3 regions of the Paenibacillus sp. Pae15 genome follow, and region 2 is predicted to be linked to each of the others. Evidence: predicted binding sites of a transcription regulator. Region 2 holds the regulator's gene; each other region holds the start of a gene.
The links. The regulator Rex, encoded in region 2, represses fermentation and respiration genes when NADH is low (regulators of the CRP and FNR family bind a similar motif). The targets are predictions, from matches to a motif close to TTGTGAAATATTTCACAA.
Positions count from the first base shown of each region.

Region 1: the regulator Rex is predicted to act here: its motif matches at 2,495-2,512, upstream of NR121_RS11840 (DUF1641 domain-containing protein).
Region 3: the regulator Rex is predicted to act here: its motif matches at 1,911-1,928, upstream of qoxA (cytochrome aa3 quinol oxidase subunit II).

Region 1 is NZ_JALJRM010000011.1:120,388-123,907, forward strand. It holds gene NR121_RS11825 (FadR/GntR family transcriptional regulator) at 1-458, opposite strand, end outside; gene NR121_RS11830 (hypothetical protein) at 464-661, opposite strand; gene NR121_RS11835 (purine-cytosine permease family protein) at 698-2,149, opposite strand; gene NR121_RS11840 (DUF1641 domain-containing protein) at 2,609-3,040, shown strand; gene NR121_RS11845 (NAD(P)/FAD-dependent oxidoreductase) at 3,068-3,520, shown strand, end outside.
Region 2 is NZ_JALJRM010000006.1:203,713-207,232, reverse strand. It holds gene NR121_RS07580 (inorganic phosphate transporter) at 1-977, shown strand, start outside; gene NR121_RS07575 (redox-sensing transcriptional repressor Rex) at 1,024-1,647, opposite strand; gene dinG (ATP-dependent DNA helicase DinG) at 1,644-3,520, opposite strand, start outside.
Region 3 is NZ_JALJRM010000026.1:27,455-30,974, forward strand. It holds gene qoxB (cytochrome aa3 quinol oxidase subunit I) at 1-848, opposite strand, end outside; gene qoxA (cytochrome aa3 quinol oxidase subunit II) at 838-1,881, opposite strand; gene NR121_RS19155 (AI-2E family transporter) at 2,158-3,297, opposite strand.

The DNA of each region.
Region 1 (3,520 bases), on a different contig from region 2:
AGAAACAAATGAAAATCGATGTCCGCCTGGATCATGTTTTCCAGATCAGCAGCTGCAACCATCCGCTCCATGACGCCTTGCATTAAACGGATGTCGGCGTCTTTTCTGCGTTTTGCCGCCAGTTTAGCAATACCGCCCTCAAGCACCTTCCGGGATTCCAATAATTCAACGGATGTTTCCGTAGGAATCGTGAAAAACGGGAGCATATTGGTCAATATTTTGGGAATATGAGGAGTTTTAAGAACGGTGCCTTCACCCGGTTTAGAGTGAATCACGTCGAACATCTCCAATATTCGCAGCGCTTCTCTTACCGAAGACCTGCTCACCTGTAAAAATGAGGCCAACTCGCGTTCGGTCATTAATTTATCACCGGCAACCAAATTGCAGGAAGTAATATACTCACGAATTTGATGCAATACTTGTTCAAACATCCGATGATTTTTTTGGACTGTCGTCATTCCAATCACTTCCCGTCCTTGCGGTTATTATTGGCTTTTTGCAGGGGTTCTCCAAATCCGCACTCATCGTCTTCCATTCTCAAGAAGCGGTCACGGCATAATGCCGAACAAAATGTATGATCTCTTTCAGGAAATCCCGCAACATGAATGACCGGCTCCCCGACGATGAGTTTGGAACAAATCTCACATTGATCTTTAGTCATCTTATCACCACCTGTCCACTTAATCCAGACCTTCCTCTACCCGTCAGGCGCTTTTCCTCTATAGTAGGAAGGAGGTATCCAATGGGTCTCCCGGTCATACGGAAACTCGGTAAAATAATAAAAGCCTCTCGTGGCTGCAGTCAAAATAATATGCAGTACAGCGCCGACGATCATGGATAAAAAGGATGCATAATATATCGGATATAGCCCCAGCATGCCGAAAACCCCGACAGATACGCCAAATCCCAGAGAAATCAATCCCGTCGGATTCCACCGGTATAAGAAAGGCCTGCGGTATTCGATAAAATCGGTTGGCCCCAGTCTAAGCAGCTTACGGCATACATAATGATCGGCGAGCATGATAAAGATCCATGTATTCGTCAAAATCCCGGTAATCGCCAGCCAGTTTTCGAGGTACTGCACAATATTAAAAGAATAAAACACGCATCCCAATACATAAACTATGATCATCCAAAACTGGCGCCCGGGCTTAAATCGGAAGGCCAGCGAAAACGTATTGGAAAGAGCCAATGAACCGGAATACAAATTCATGACATTCACCCGAAACTGGGTAACCAGAACAAACAGCACTCCCCAGATTCCTATCACCTTCGGGAAAACATAGCCGGAATCCGCAGCCAGCATCTTAGCATCGCCACCTGTAATCGTGGGCATTAACGTGTAAGCAAACAACGGCCCGATGAGGATTGTAACAAACATCGGGACAAGCATGCCGATCATGGCCAGGAATCCTCCCCGATATCCCGAATTTTCTTTTGCAAAACGCCCGTAATCGGCAGCCATAAGACCTTGAAACACCATTTGCCCATTCGCCATCATGAATGCAATCCACATCGAGTGTTCCGGAAGCCACGGCAGCACCCACCGATCCGGTCCCGCAACCTGATAATGATGGGTCAATTGATATAAACAAAGTCCGAGCAATAAGGCGTATATCACGACTCCCCAGGTTTGGAAAATTTGCAGTGCCTTCATTCCATACCATACAAACAACAGCTTGACCAAACCTAATGCCCCAAATATCAAGGTCCCTTCTACCGCATCAAACTCCACATGAAAATATAAGGAAATGGCATGCGTTACAATCGTACCTTCAAATAAAAAATAAAATACATAGTTCATTCCGTAAATGAAAGAGGTAACGGCAGAACCCATATAACCGAAGCCCATGCCGCGCGTCATCAAATCTATGGTCAGCCCTTCTTTGCTGGCTAAACGGATCATCATCATACCGATGATCGTCGAGCCGATAAAAAAATAGCTAAGCGGCCACAGCATATCAGGCCACCCTACGACATAACTCAACTGCGCCCCGAAGGTGAAAAAAAACATGGCCGTTGAGTTGCCGAGCAGAACGGCAATGATGGCCGGAATCGGCCAACGATAATACGAAGGAATCTTACGGATCGCATAATCTTCAATGTGTTCGGATCGAGTGGTTTGTGTCGGACCTTGGAACCATTTCATAGAAATACTCCCTCATAAACTTTCCAGCTTTCCAGCATATATTGAATTCCCGGTTTGTCGTGTGGTTTGAAGCAGAATAGGGAGCACCCTACGAAATAACTTCATGTAATATAATATAACATAAAATAAATGAATTGTGGCTTCCTTTATGAATATGATCTAAACGGTGTTAGAGGGTATCGCTTCTTTCATAACTAATATTTGCCTGAGTTTTTGGTAAAAAATTGGAGATCGAGGTGGTAAAAATTTTTTAATAAAAAAATGACACAAAATCATGCAAAATGTACAAAATAGGTGTACAATAAGAAAAGTGGCTCGGATGCATGCAATTCTGTGATCCATTCAATGTGAAGATTTTCACAACGGAAAATATAGTAAATTATGTTTATTATATATAACATCCATATTTGCAGCGACGAGCAAGGTACTATTTACACGAAATAAGGAGGAACGTAGCAAATGTTAGAAACAACCATTCAGAAATCGGAACAAGAAACTCCCGCGGTACAAGGAAAGCCGGATGTGCTGGATCAATTGTTAAAGCCTGAAGTGCAAGAATCCTTGACTGTGTTGGTGGATCAGCTTCCGAAGCTCACCGAAATGATGACGCTTCTAACGAAGACATATGATCTGGTGCAAAAAGTAGCTACAGACCGCGTGCTTATTCAAGATATGGTAGGCGGTATCCAGGAAGTGGTCAAACCGCTCGAGGAAAAGGCAAAAGCCATAGCGTCGGCCGCAATCGAAGCCAATGATCGTGCCGAGCAAAGCGATGCCACTATCGGCCTGTTCGGCATGCTGAAATTGCTTAAAGATCCGGAGCTGCAAAGAATGCTGCGTTTTGCGCAAGCGTACCTGGATATTATGAACGAAAGAAAACAACAAGCCTAATTGATGGAACTGAACGGGGGACTGAACGTGAAAAAGCAAATTTTAATTTTGGGTGGCGGCTACGGCGGCTTGTTAAGCGCCCTTTCCGCTCGTGCAAATTTATCGATAGAAGAAGCTTCGATTACTGTAATCAATCGCTTTGGGACGCATCAAATCATTACGGAGCTGCACCGTCTTGCTGCAGGTAACGTGGCGGAAAAAGCGGTTGCGCTGCCATTGGAAAAATTGTTTAAAGGCAAAGACATCCAATTAAAGGTCGGAACGATTGAACATATCGATTTGGAAGCGCGTAAAGTCTTAGTGGCCGACGGCACAACCTACAACTACGACGCATTGGTTCTAGCTCTTGGCAGCGAAACCAACTTCTTCGGCATTCCAGGTCTTCAAGAAAACAGCTTTACATTGAAATCCGTAAACGATGCCAACCGCATTTACAAGCATGTGGAAGAACGGATTCGCGAATACAGCAAAACGAAAAAT
Region 2 (3,520 bases):
TCGCCTTGGCGTTGATCTTTGACTTTATTAACGGCTTTCACGATACGGCCAACGCTATCGCAACCTCCATATCTACAAGGGCATTGTCGCCGCGTTTTGCCGTATTTTACGCAGCGGTGCTGAACTTTATAGGTGCATTGTTTTCTTCAGAAGTTGCCAAAACCGTAGGCGGAAGCGTAGCGAATCCTGCTGCGATCGAGAACGGCATGTATGTCGTTATCGCCGCCTTACTATCAGCCATTATCTGGAACCTGCTTACGTGGTATTACGGGATTCCCTCATCGTCATCTCATACGCTTATCGGATCGCTGGCCGGAGCGGTCATCGCCGGAGGCGGGCTTAGCAGCGTCAACTGGTCGGGATTCCAACAAATCGTGCTGATTCTCATTTTATCGCCTATCGTTGCATTTGGTACCGGCTTTATCATTATGTGGATTATCCGTCAACTGATATTGGCGAGCGGCAATCAGTCACGCTCCAAGCTTAACCGTACTTTCCGCGGCTTTCAGATTTTATCGGCCGGGCTGCTGTCCTTTTCTCACGGGGGGAACGACGCTCAGAAGGCCATGGGGATTATCGTATTCGGATTGGTTGCTCTCGGCTACCAATCGGATTTGGAAGTTCCGCTTTGGGTGAAACTTTCCGCGGCCACCGCTATGGGGCTCGGAACTTCGATCGGCGGCTGGAAAATCATTAAAACCGTGAGCAAAAAGCTGCTGAAGATTGAACCGATCAACGGCTTTGCCTCCGACCTGAACTCATCCATCGTGATTCAAACGTCCACCCATCTCGGGATGCCGCTTTCGACGACCCATGTCATTTCGTCATCGATTATCGGTACCGGTTCGGTCCTGAGATTTCATGATGTCAAATGGGGCACGGTCACCCGGATGGTCATGACCTGGGTCATCACGATCCCGATCAGCATGGTGCTGGCCTTTCTGATTTACAAAATTATTTTCCCCTTTATATCGTAAAAAAAGACAAGCCCGGTGCAACTGGATCATTGCACCGGGCTTCCTTTTATTCCTCCAAATAATAGGCCAGACTTTGCAGATCCGTCGTGAAATCCGCATGGTGTACGCGAATCCCGCTGGGCACCTTGATAATCATCGGAGCAAAGTTGAGAATGGCTTCCACCCCTGCCTCGACAAACTGATTGGCCACGTGCTGCGCCTCCATAGCAGGAACAGTTATGATCCCGATCCGCACCTTTAGCGCTTGAATCGTATCACAAAGCTCCTCCATCGGTTTTACCTTCAAATTGTTGATCGATTCTCCGATTTTTGTTTTTTGGGAGTCGAACACGGCCACAATTTTCATATTATCCTTAAGATAAGCGTTATAATTGCATAACGCCCGACCCAGATTCCCTGCACCGACCAATGCAACCGGGATCACCTTGTCGATTTTTAATATTTGCCGGATTTTTTCAATCAGATAGTCCACATCGTATCCAATACCCTTTTTCCCGAATTCTCCGAAATAGGCCAAATCCTTGCGGATTTGAGCAGGGTTTAAATCCAGCTTTTGCCCCAGCTCCTGAGAGGATACCGTTTGTACGTTTTTCTTGCTGAGTTCATTCAGAAATCGGAGATAGATCGGAAGCCGACGAACAACCGCTTCGGATATTTTCGGAGTTTTCATTCTGCATTTTCACCCATCCACTGCTTTATTCTTGGTACCAACTGATTCGAATTCATGTGCTCGATCTTCGGACCTGGCAGCGAATATAAGAAATACTTGCCATAGTTCGTATCGATAACGCGAGTGTCGTATATAATCACAATTCCTTTATCCGAAGCCGTTCGCACCAGACGTCCGAAGCCTTGCTTGAAGCGAATGACCGCCTGGGGTACGGACAGCTTCATAAAAGGATTCTGGTTCTTTTGCTTCAGCTTTTCCGTTTTCGCTTCAACAAGCGGATGATTCGGGGGCTGAAACGGAAGCCTCACAATCGCCAGACAGCTGAGCGCATCGCCGGGAATGTCCACACCTTCCCAAAAGCTGCTCGTCCCAAGCAGCACACTGGCTGGGTTGCTTTGAAATAACCGGGTCAGCTTGCTTCGGTTGCTGCTGTCTACGCCTTGACCAAGTACGGTCACTCCGAATGAAGAGAGCATGTCCTTCAATCCCGCATGAGCGACCTTGAGCATCCGGTTGGATGTAAACAATACCAGCATCCGGCCGCGCGTTTCGAGCGCCACTTCCGCCAGCGACGGCACTAGCTTGTCCAGAAATTCCTTCTCGCCGCTGGCTCCCCGCAGCGTCGGAAAATCCCGGGGTATGGCGACCAGCGCCTGCTTGCGGTAATTGAAGGGCGATGGCAGCTGAACGGTTTTGAGCTTACCGTCCGGATCCCCGTAAGCCAGCCCCAGCTGCTCGCAGGTGTAATCAAACGATTTGCCGACCGAAAGCGTAGCTGAAGTCATAATCACGCTGTCCTTCACTCCGAAAAAGGTTTGCCGCAGCATTTCGCTGACATCTACCGGCACACAGAAGAGCTGAAGCGAACGGTTCTTATTGTACATGCCGCCTTCGAGCCAGTAGACATAATTGTCATCGGGCATCGTCATAAAAAAATGCAGCGCATCCCGATGCCTGTACAGTTCCTTCACGGTTCCGGTCAAATCGGTGATCGAGCTTTGCACATCGTATTCGTCCTGAACCTCTTTGATTTCCATGATCATCCGGTCAAGCCGGTGCAATGCTTCATTGAAATGAAGCTGCATGTTCTCCTCTAAGATCAGCAGCTTGTCCCAGCCGGCGGGCAGCTTGTCCTTCTTCAACCGGTACACGAACGAGCTGCCCTCCGTTTGGCTGCCATCCCCCCCGGAGACAAGCAGTTGATAGAGCAGTTCGGTCAGCTGATCCCATTCCTCTTTTAGCTGCACCAGCCTCTCCACGGCCTGATCGATCATTGCGCACCAGCCTTGCGACCGTTCTTCCTCAAATTTCTGCAGCCGCAAGCGCAAGGAGGACAACTGGCCGGACCGGGAATCTTTATATAACCAATGCAGCGTATTCATCAAACCATGGTAGTGCAGGTCAATGCCCAAATGCTTGCCGGCCACTTCTTCAAAATGATGCGCCTCATCGATCACCAAATGTTTATATGCGGGCAGCAGCCGGTTTTCCGCTTTCGTATCCGTGAACAGCATCGAATGGTTTGTAATGATGACATCCGCCGTATTGGCGTCATGCCGGGCACGATGGTAAAAGCATTTTTTAAACCAGGGACATGCACGGTTCAAGCATGAATCCGCATCGCTTGCTACCGTATGCCAGAACTGTTGGCCTTTGTTTCCAAAATGAAGCTCCTCTTCATCTCCGCGCGCTGTCTCCCCAAGCCAAACCAGCATTTGACCTGCGGTGATCCGGTCGTCCCATCCGTGTTCAAAATCAAGCGAGTTCAGTTTTTGTTCGAATTTGCGCAAGCACAAATAATGGCTTCGGCCTTTGAAAACGGCCGCTTTGAAATGAACCGGAAATAAGCTTTCCAGCAACGGCAGATCCCGTT
Region 3 (3,520 bases), on a different contig from region 2:
ACTTCCGGGTGAGCCCAAAGCCAGAACAGGTTCGCCCACAGCATATCCAGACCGCCGCCGGATAAGGTAAAGAAATGGGTGCCGTACAACCGGTCGAACGTCATCAGGGCAAGCGCCACCGTAAAGATCGGAAAGGCAGCCACAATGATCACGGATGTGATTAATGTCGTCCAGGTGAACATCGGCATTTTCATTAAAGTCATGCCTTTGGTTCTCATTTTGAGAATGGTGACGATAAAATTGATCCCTGTCATCAGCGTGCCGATCCCTGCGATCTGCAGAGCAATGGCATAATAGTTGTTGCCTATGCCGGGACTGAATTCTTTACCCGCAAGGGGGAAGTAGGAAGTCCATCCCGCATCGGGAGATCCGCCGATTACAAACGAGATGTTAAACAGCATCGCACCGCTGAAGAACAGCCAGAAGCTCCAGGCGTTCAATTGCGGGAAAGCCACATCCCTCGCTCCGATTTGCAGAGGAATAATGACGTTCATCAATCCGATCAGGAACGGCATCGCCATGAATAGAATCATAATCACGCCGTGCGTCGTAAAAATTTCGTTGTAATGCTGAGCGTTCAAAAACTGCAATTCCGGCCTGGACGTTTGCGCCTTCATTAACAAGCCGTCCATGCCTCCGCGGAAAAACATCAGAACAGCGGAGATGATATACATAATTCCGATCCGTTTATGGTCGACGGTGGTCAGCCATTCCTTCCACAGCCATCTCCACCTTTTGAGATAAGTCAGTGTTGCGACAATCCCGATTATGGTCAAAAGAATGGCAATCTGAGAACCTAGAATTAACGGATCCCCCGTTATAAAAAACTCATCCCATTTAATGCCCATGATGCCCACCTCCGTCGGTGTTACTCTGTTCTTTCTGCTCTACAGGACTGGTTTCTTTGTTCCCGGGATTACCTTTGTTCCCGGTGTTATCTATGTTCCCTGCGTTCCCTTTGCCTTTGTTCTGATAATTATCTTCTTCCTCAAACACTTTGCCCTGATAACCGTGATACCTGTACAGCTCAGGATGGGTGTACGTCAAGGAATCGGGCTCCGCATGGTTAACCCATTCCAGATGCGTATTGGAAAAAGTCAATCGTCCCAAATGAGTCGGTCTCAACAGCTCTTCATATTTTTCTTCCGTCAGCTTCGGAGCGGTATTGGCGACATCCTTTACCCATTGGTCAAAATCCTCTTGGGTTTGAGCCAACACCTCAAATTCCATATCCGCATATCCCCGGCCGTTGAAGTTGGTGTTCCGGCCTAAATACGAACCGGGATGATCCGCGACAAGATACAATTGCGTCTGCATTTTGCCCATCGTATATTTTTGTCCGCCTAAAGCCGGAACCCAGAAAGACTGCATGGTGCTGGCCGACGTTAATTTAAACAAAATAGGCGTATCCTCCGGTATATTGACATAGTTGACGGTCTCGATCCCCTGCTCCGGATAGCTGAAGATCCATTTCCAATCCGCCGAGGTGACATGAATCGTAATCGGCTTTTTTTCCTCATAGCCCTTGGGGACTTCCTCCAAATCATACAGCGTTGTTACCGTAGGGATCGTCAAGGCGACAACGATGAGGATCGGAATCGCGGTCCAAATGACCTCAAGCAGCGTACTGCCGTGCTCCTCCGGCGGCTCATAATCTTTATTTTCAGGCCTCTCGCGATATTTCCACACAATATAACCGAACAGCCCGAACACGACGACAACGACAAGCAGCATCCAAATCAATGACCAGTTAATCAGCTCCATAATGCTTCTGGCCACAGGTCCCTGGGGTTGAAAAACAACCAGATTCGGTTCGCAGCCGCTTAGCAGCACAACCAAAATGATTGCCAGTGGAGAAAATAGTAGCTTGCGGTAATTCATGGTGGCTCATCTCCTTTCAGAAACAGAGATTGCGAAAAATTTCACAATCTGTTCAAAATCTTTGTGATTCATTTCACTTGATAACTAGATCATAGCACGGCCTTTTCAAGGAAAGTGTTACAGATCGGTTAAAACTGTGACAAATCCGGGAATTTACTTGTTTCATAAAAATTCTGAAGGGAGCCAAACCGATCGAGAAAATGCCGTGTTCATGCGGATCTCCAAAACGGCAAAAAGACATCCTCTCAGGGATGCCTTTATTCTCAAATAGCCATATTAATCTACAGGTGTATATAACCCGGATCGTTCCTTCATCCATTCGAACAAGTGAGAAACAATGACTTTCAATACGGCATAGCCGGGAACGGCCAAGATCACGCCAAGCACTCCGAATAAGTTGCCTGCCGTTAAAATAACAAAAATGATCGTAATCGGATGAATCTGCAGCGTTTTGCCCATAATTTGCGGCGAGATGAATTTGCCTTCAATTAACTGAACAATGGTCCAGATCACGATCATTTTCAGCAGCATGACCGGTGAAGTCACCGTGGCCACGATCAGAGCCGGTGTGATGGCAATCGCCGGACCCAAATAAGGTACGATACTCGTACAGGCCGCTACGATCGCCAGGACAAGGGAATATTCCAAACCGATAATGCGGTAGCCCACGTATAATAAGAAGCCGATGCAGCAGCTGACGATGATCTGTCCCCGGATATAAGAACTGATCTGATTATTCATCTCGATCATCACCCGGTGCGTTTCATCGCGAAGCGCTGTAGGTATGAAGCCCAAAATATATTGTGGGAGCTTTCGTCCGTCCTTCAGCAGATAAAACAATATAAACGGTACGATAATGACAGCCAGAATGGTTTCCGTTACAGCCCCCACAAAGCTTCCGATACTCGCTCCCGCACGATTCACAATTGCGGAAACTCTGGATGACAGGCCGTTCATCCAGTCGGTTGAGCTCGTACCCAGCGTTTGCTGAAGCTGATTGAAAATCGGACTGCCTATGAGCTGCCTGAACCTGGTTTCGAACTCTTTGCTGTATCTGGGGATGTTATCCATCAGCCCGAGTACTTGTTCGCGGATAAGCGGTACAACCGTCACCAGGAGCAGGGTAATCCCACAAATAATGACCAGATACAGAAGGAAGATCGCATAAACCCGTTTGATCCTCTTTCTCTCCATCCAATTGACAATAGGATTGAGTAAATAAAAGGCGATTCCTGTGAGGAGAAGCGGAAGCAGCACGGTCTTGACCAGCACAACGAGAGGCGCGAATACGTAAGGGATTTTGTTTAGTACCAAAATGTTTAAGCCGATCAAAAGCAAGATCATTAAAAACAAGACGAATTTATTATTTAGAAAGAAACGTCTAAACGTATTCGTCCTATGACGCGGATCCCCCATGCGGTTTAATCCTCCTGACTATTCGGCAATGGTTAACTGCGGCATTCACTTTCTACATAGAATAACTTTTATTTGAGGAAAGAACAAGCGACAATTCACAAGAGCCGGAAAGCAGCATGAAATGTGCATAACTTCCATTGTGGATATGTTAGTATGTTTCAAAAAAACGAACCACAGCCTCTATAGATAAGATGTTAATTTTGTGGATAAGCCTGTGGATAAT